Regions from separate parts of the Alteromonas sp. ABH4_457 genome, predicted to be linked through region 2. Evidence: predicted binding sites of a transcription regulator. Region 2 holds the regulator's gene; the other holds the start of a gene.
The links. The regulator sigma-54, encoded in region 2, starts transcription at its own class of promoters, with help from an activator protein. The targets are predictions, from matches to a motif close to GTTGGCACGNNNNTNGNNT.
Positions count from the first base shown of each region.

Region 1 (3,703 bases), on a different contig from region 2:
CGGAAGAACAGGTAAAATTCTACACACGCCAATATATCAACTCGGTATCACCAACTAACTACTTGCTGTCTAACCCGGAAGTATGTGAAGAAATTCTGAAAACCAAAGGCCAGAACATGGTGAAAGGTATTGAGAATTTCATGCGGGATCTGGAAAAGAGTCCTCTTGAAGCGTTCAAAATCACACAGACCGATATGGATGCCTTCGAGTTAGGTGTCAACCTGGCTACCACCGAAGGCCAGATCGTTTATCAGAACGATTTGATGCAGTTAATTCATTACACACCGAAGCATGAGAAAACCTTCGCAACGCCAATACTGTTTGTGCCTCCTTTCATAAACAAATACTACATTCTTGACCTCGACGAACGTAAGTCCGTGGTAAAAGGCCTGCTTGATGCCGGTTTTTCGGTGTTTATGATTTCCTGGGTCAACCCGGATGCAAAACTGGCGGATCAGGATTTCTTCGGTTACATGAAGAAAGGTCCGGTGGAAGCCCTAGGTGTAGTTTGTGATATCACCGGTAAGAAGAAAGTGAATATGGTGGGCTTTTGTGTGGGCGGCACTTTGCTTAGCACAGCAACGGCTTATCTGCGTGCGAAAAAAGACACCCGCATTGAGTCACTCACTTTACTGACCACCTTGCTGGACTTCAGTGAACCCGGCGAAATTGGTAATTACCTTACCGAAGATGCATTACCTGTGATGGAGCAGAACGCAGACATCAAGGGTATTTACGACGGCCGCATACTGGGCCTGAGCTTTAGTTTGCTACGGGAAAATAACCTTTTCTGGTCGTATTTTATTAATAACTACCTCAAGGGCAAAGACCCTGCTGCCTTTGATATTTTATTCTGGAACAGCGACGCCACCAACATCACCGCGGCCTGTTTTAAGCAATACATCCGCACCATGTACTGGGAAGACAAACTGAAAGTGCCGGGGGCGGTAGAAATTGACGGCATTCCCATCGACCTTGGAAATATTGATGTGCCGGTGTATTTCCTCACTACTCTGGCAGACCACATTGTGCTGTGGCAGGGCGCCTACAAAGGTACGCAGCTGGTATCCGGCGATACACGCTTTGTACTCGCCGGGTCGGGACACCTTGCAGGGGTAATTAACCCGCCAGATCCCGGGAAATATCCGCACTGGATTAACGACAATCTGCCGGCAAGTGCCAGCGAATGGTTTGATGGGGCTGTGAAGCAGGAAGGCTCATGGTGGCCAGACTGGCATGCATGGTTGCAGAGTCACCGGAAAACAAAAGTGAATGCCCCGCAGCCCGGCGGAAGTGAAAAATATCCGGCCATCGAAGCAGCCCCGGGCAGTTACGTGAAAAAACAGCTGGGATAAACCGGCAGACAAAAAAAGGGGGCGTTCAACGCCCCGCTTTGCTTCTGTCTACATGAGGATTCAGTATTACGATTCGCTGTTTTGTGTTTTAGCGATGTCCAGTACACGGGATCTCAGTTTTTCATCCGTTTGTACCAGTTGTGCAATGGTCGTGTAGGTTTGCACCTCAAGACCGGTTTTTTCAATTTCTGTTACCATTTCAGTTTGTGCAGCCTGCTGAATTTGCTGCATCTTCTCAGGTGTTTCATCACCTTTCAGTTCAGACTGATATTTATCTGCAACATCACTGACCGCATTCATCGCGACAGTAAATTTCTCAAGAGTTGCATCATCGAAATCCTTCGACTGTGTCATCGGCGCACTTGACGGGGCAGCCTCTTTGGTTTCCTGAGCTGCCTGTGCAGCGAAATTTAACGTGCAAGCAACAGCGAGGCTCATCACAAGTGATTTGACAAGTTTAGTCATAATAATCTCCGGTTTCATTTGAATTGCCTGAAATGCGTTATCTTCAAATGAATATGATTAAAAGAAAGATAATCCGGCTATTCAGGCTCTCAACAGTGATACAGCGATAACTATGCCAATCACGATTTAATCAATAATTTCATAAAGTTAACAAAAATCAGATTTTCTTATCAGTGAAAAAGGTGGTCGGAGTGTCGCTTATTTTCACACCTTTTAGGTTGCCGCAGCGGCATTTTGTGCGTTACTCTCATTTCAGCACCGCCGGAGGTAACATTATGATCATCATTAAAAAATATCCTAATCGCAGATTGTACGACACATCTCAGAGTCAGTACGTTAACCTCGATTATATAAAGGCGTTAATCAATGAACGTCAGGAATTTAAGGTGATTGACTCCAAAAGCGAAGATGACATTACCAAGTCATTATTGCTGCAAATTATCAGTGAATCCGAAGCCAACGAAAATCAGTCACTGTTGACAAATTCGTTACTCAAACAACTAATCCGTTATTACGACACTGACATGCAGGACTTTCTGCGACAGTACCTTGAACAATCTCTTGTTACCTTTATAGAGCAACAGGATCAGGTGCAGGGTATGATGAAAAATATGATGGATAACACGCCCTTCGGTATGTTTAACAAAATCATCGAACAAAATATGGATGCCTGGAAGAAGAACCAGAAGTAAGTATCACATACAGGCAGGGGAGCAATTCTCCTGCCCCAGAACGGACAGACCTGCCACATTTCCTCTTCAATGCTGCAGAGCAGCATAAAAAGCTATTTGCTTATTAAATATTCGTCTAAACATTCTTGCTGCACCGCAACATTTTTGTTGATCTCTGCAAATACCCTGGTTAATATCTAATCAAATATTGCTGCAACGCAGCAGAAGGACTTTATCAACTGGTCGGGAGAAGAGTATGTTTGGCAAGTTTTCAGAACAGCTGAAAAGTACCACTAAACCGGTACATACGCTGTTTGCTGTGAATACAAAAACGCTGGAAAGTCTGTCTCAACACCAAACCACGTTATTCACGGGTTTGTTGAGCGACAGTGTTCGTTACATTGAAGCGGTAACGAAACAAACAGAGTTTAAAGGTGTAATGACAGCGAATTCTGAACTGGCTGAGTCAGTGCGTGAACGCATGACCAGCGCGTCAAAAGACACCTACTCCACCCTTAACGCTATGCGTGAAGAAATGACCGAAGTGATGGCGGCCAGTTTGGCCACCGCTACTGAAGAAACCAAAGAAACAGTTGAAAAAGCGACAGCAGCCGTGAAGAAAACCACAAAAGCTGCCGCACCGAAAAAAGCTGCGCCTGAAGCCGCGAAAGCGCCGGTAGAGGCAGCAGAAAAAGTGGCTGAAGCAACAAAGGAAACTGTTGAGAAGGCCGCTGAAGAGACAAAAGCCGTTGCTGAAGAAGCAAAGGAAGCGACTGCTGAGGCAAAACCTGCCGCAGCAGCAAAGAAACCAGCAACACGTACCCGTCGCACGACTGCTAAGAAGACTGCGACAACGACTAAATCAACTAGCTAACTTACCCCGGAAACTGGAGACTAGTAATGTTTGAGCAAATGAACGAGCAAATGAAAAGCGCAATGAAGCCGATGACTGACCTTGCGACATTGAACATGAGTACAATGCAGGATCTGGCAGAAAAACAGAACGCCCTGTATTCATCTCTGTTATCTGAAAATATGTCTTATTTTGAAAAAGCTTCTCAGCAGAAAGATCTGTCTGGTCTGGCTGAGATGAACAAGGCATATGTTGAAACTATTCAGGAAACTGTTACTGATGCAGCGAAAAGCTCATATGCAGTAATTTCTGATGCACAGCAGAAAGCTGGCGAGATGTTCAAAGGTTTAAGCGACGAA
Region 1 covers NZ_JBSWXN010000002.1:173,540-177,242, forward strand. The annotation lists gene ACXAGR_RS03965 (PHA/PHB synthase family protein) at 1-1,355, shown strand, start outside; gene ACXAGR_RS03970 (DUF4168 domain-containing protein) at 1,422-1,820, opposite strand; gene phaR (polyhydroxyalkanoate synthesis repressor PhaR) at 2,096-2,512, shown strand; gene ACXAGR_RS03980 (phasin family protein) at 2,748-3,365, shown strand; gene ACXAGR_RS03985 (phasin family protein) at 3,392-3,703, shown strand, end outside.
Region 1: a site for sigma-54 is predicted at 1,922-1,940, ahead of ACXAGR_RS03970 (DUF4168 domain-containing protein). Genes of this name have one in related genera too.

Region 2 (3,703 bases):
GTCGTATAAATCACGCCAGGTCGTCCGTGACGTTAGTTTATCGGTTTCTACCGGACAGATAGTAGGTCTGCTGGGTCCTAACGGTGCAGGTAAAACCACAACGTTTTACATGATTGTCGGTCTTGTGCCACTGGACAAAGGCAAAATCCTCATTGATGAGCAGGAGCTGACGCACCAGCCAATGCACGAACGTGCCCGCCGGGGAATTGGCTATTTACCCCAGGAGGCATCCATTTTCCGCAAGCTGACCGTACATGAAAACATCATGGCGATATTACAGACGCGTAAAGACTTAAAAAGTCATCAACGTGAACAGGAAGCGGATGCACTACTTGATGAATTTAATATTAACCATATACGTAATAGTACAGGTATGAGTTTGTCGGGTGGCGAACGCCGCCGGGTTGAAATTGCCCGCGCACTGGCAGCCAATCCGCAATTTATTTTGCTCGATGAACCCTTCGCCGGAGTTGACCCGATTTCGGTTAATGATATAAAGAAGATCATTCAGCACTTACGGGACAGAGGTATCGGTATCCTCATCACCGACCACAATGTCAGGGAAACCCTTGATGTGTGTGAAGAGGCCTATATCGTCAGTCATGGAGAACTGATTGCTCAGGGCACCGCAGAACAGGTATTAAGTAATCAAAAAGTTCGTGATGTATACCTTGGTGAGCAATTCAGGCTATAGTTAAGATATCGGGATGAGCATTTAGCGGAGATTTCGCCACCGGCACTCACACCGCTACAACCGGATGTCCTTTTTAGAGTTTATATAAGACGTAGATGAAACCATCTTTACAGTTAAAATTTAGCCAACAACTAACAATGACGCCTCAGCTTCAGCAGGCGATCAAGCTATTGCAGTTGTCTACGCTGGACTTACAACAAGAAATTCAGGAAGCTCTCGATTCTAATCCTTTGCTGGAAGTCGACGACAGCTCCGACAACGATGTAATTGAGAAAAATAACATCGACAATGATGACAGCATGCAAGAGTCTGCAACAGCCTCATCTTCTGACAGCATGGATACCGGTGAAGCACTGGAAAAGAATGATTTACCGGATGAGCTGCCCATCGACAGTACCTGGGATGAGTACATTTCTGCGTCTTCTGCCCCCGCGCCCGGCCCTTCCGGGGGTGATGATGAACAAATCTTTCAGGGTGAAACCACCGAAAATATTCAGGACCATCTGCTGTGGCAAATGCGTCTGACACCTTTTTCTGACACAGACCGCGCCATCGCGCTGGCGATCATCGATTCCATTGATGAGTCCGGCTATCTAACGGTTACCGTTGACGACATTCTGCAAAGCGTAAACAGTGAAGATATGGAAGAGCCCGTAGAAGAAGATGAGGTTGAGTGCGTACTTAAACGTATTCAGCTATTTGATCCTCTCGGTTCCGGCTCCCGCACACCGCAGGAGTGCTTGTTAGTTCAGCTGGCGCAATTTGCACCGGAAACACCGTGGCTGGAAGAAGCCAAACTACTGCTCAGAGAGCATTCCGATCTGTTAGGCAGTAAAGATTACCGTACGTTAATGCGTAAAACCCGCCTGAAAGAAGATCAGTTACGGGAAGCGATGCGTTTGCTGCAAACGCTTAATCCCCGTCCGGGCAGTGCATTAATTACGAAAGAACCCGAATATGTCATTCCGGATGTATCGGTTGCGAAGAAAAATGGCCGTTGGGTTGTAGAATTAAACCCCGACAGCCTGCCTAAGCTCAGTGTTAATCAGCAGTATGCTGCAATGAGCCGTAAAGCAAGAAACAGCAGTGATTCACAATTTATCCGCTCTCACATGCAGGAAGCAAAATGGTTTATTAAGAGCCTTGAGAGCCGGAACGATACGCTGCTGAAAGTAGCAAATTGTATTGTTCAGCAACAGATGGGCTTTTTTGAGCATGGCCCTGAAATGATGAAACCAATGGTGCTGAATGATGTCGCAGAAATGGTAGATATGCACGAATCTACTATTTCCAGGGTAACAACGCAGAAGTACATGCACACGCCCCGTGGTATTTTCGAGTTGAAGTATTTCTTCTCCAGCCACGTTGCCACTGAATCAGGTGGTGAGTGTTCATCTACAGCGATTCGCGCCCTGATTAAAAAGCTGGTTGCCGCTGAAAAGCCAAGCAAGCCACTGAGTGACAGCAAGATTGCTTCGTTGTTGGCCGATCAAGGCATTATGGTTGCCCGGCGAACAATAGCAAAGTACCGGGAATCCTTGTCGATCCCGCCGTCTAACCAACGCAAAAGCCTTATCTAACTTAAGGCTGCTCAAAATAAGGAAGACGAAATATGCAAATCAACCTTTCTGGTCATCACATTGAGATCACTGATTCTTTGCGTAATTATGTCGATACTAAGTTCAGCAAACTGGAACGTCATTTTGACCACATATCAAATGTGCACGTTATTTTAAATGTTGAAAAGCTTAGCCAAAAAGCAGAAGCAACGGTTCATCTTAGCGGCGCGGAAGTCTTCGCCTCTTCCGAAAATCAGGACATGTATGCTGCCATTGACAGCATGGTCGATAAGCTCGACAGGCAGGTCCTGAAACACAAGGAAAAGCTTAAAAAGCACTAATTGAATTCATGGATATACAAGCCATAGTCAGCCTGGACCGCACCGAGTGTGCGGTCCAGTGCAATAGCAAAAAACGCATTCTCGAAATCATCAGCGGGATTGCAGCTAAAAATAACCCCGATGTTGATGAAGCCACCGTGTTAAGTAGCCTGCTGGCCCGTGAGCGAATGGGCAGCACAGGTATAGGTAACGGCATAGCCCTCCCCCACGGTCGCCTGGCCGGACTGGAAAATGTCATCGCCATCGTAGTTACCAGCACACCCGCCATCGATTTTGATGCTATCGACAACAAACCTGTGGATATTTTCTTTACTCTGCTTGTCCCTCAGGAACAAACCGAAGGACATTTACAAACTCTGGCCATGGTTGCCGGAAAACTCAGCGATAAAGAAACCATAAAAACTATCCGCAAAGCTCAGACAAGTGATGATATTATTCGCGCATTACAGTAACTTAGTGTAATACGCACCGACAACACGTGACTTCAGGAGAAACGGCGTGAAGTTAATCATCATCAGCGGACGTTCCGGTTCAGGAAAATCAGTAGCACTTCGTGCCCTTGAGGATCTGGGGTACTACTGCGTCGATAATATTCCGGTTAATCTGTTACCAGCCCTGACACACACTGTCGCCGATGAATACGAGCAGGTAGCTGTGAGTATTGATGTCAGAAACTTGCCTAAAGAGCCTTCTGAGCTGGTTGAAATTCTCGACTACCTGCCGGAGTCATGGACTGTCACCATCGTATATATTGACGCAAGTGACGATATGCTGGTGCGCCGGTTCAGCGAAACCCGGCGGTTACACCCGCTGGCCAAACTGAATAAGTCATTGTCAGATGCCATCCAGACAGAACGTGAACTGCTGGCGCCTGTAGCGGAAAGAGCGGATTTGAATATTGATACCGACTCTCTGAGCATCCACCAGCTGGCAGAATTAATCCGCGAGCGTATCCTCGGTAAGAAAAGCTCACGACTTGTTCTGGTATTTGAATCATTCGGCTTTAAACACGGTATTCCCAAAGATGCAGACTATGTATTTGACGCCCGTTTTCTGCCAAACCCTCACTGGGAGCCGGATTTAAAACATCTGACGGGCCTGGATACACC
Region 2 covers NZ_JBSWXN010000008.1:354,313-358,015, reverse strand. The annotation lists gene lptB (LPS export ABC transporter ATP-binding protein) at 1-694, shown strand, start outside; gene ACXAGR_RS21505 (RNA polymerase factor sigma-54) at 790-2,274, shown strand; gene hpf (ribosome hibernation promoting factor) at 2,307-2,594, shown strand; gene ptsN (PTS IIA-like nitrogen regulatory protein PtsN) at 2,603-3,046, shown strand; gene rapZ (RNase adapter RapZ) at 3,093-3,703, shown strand, end outside.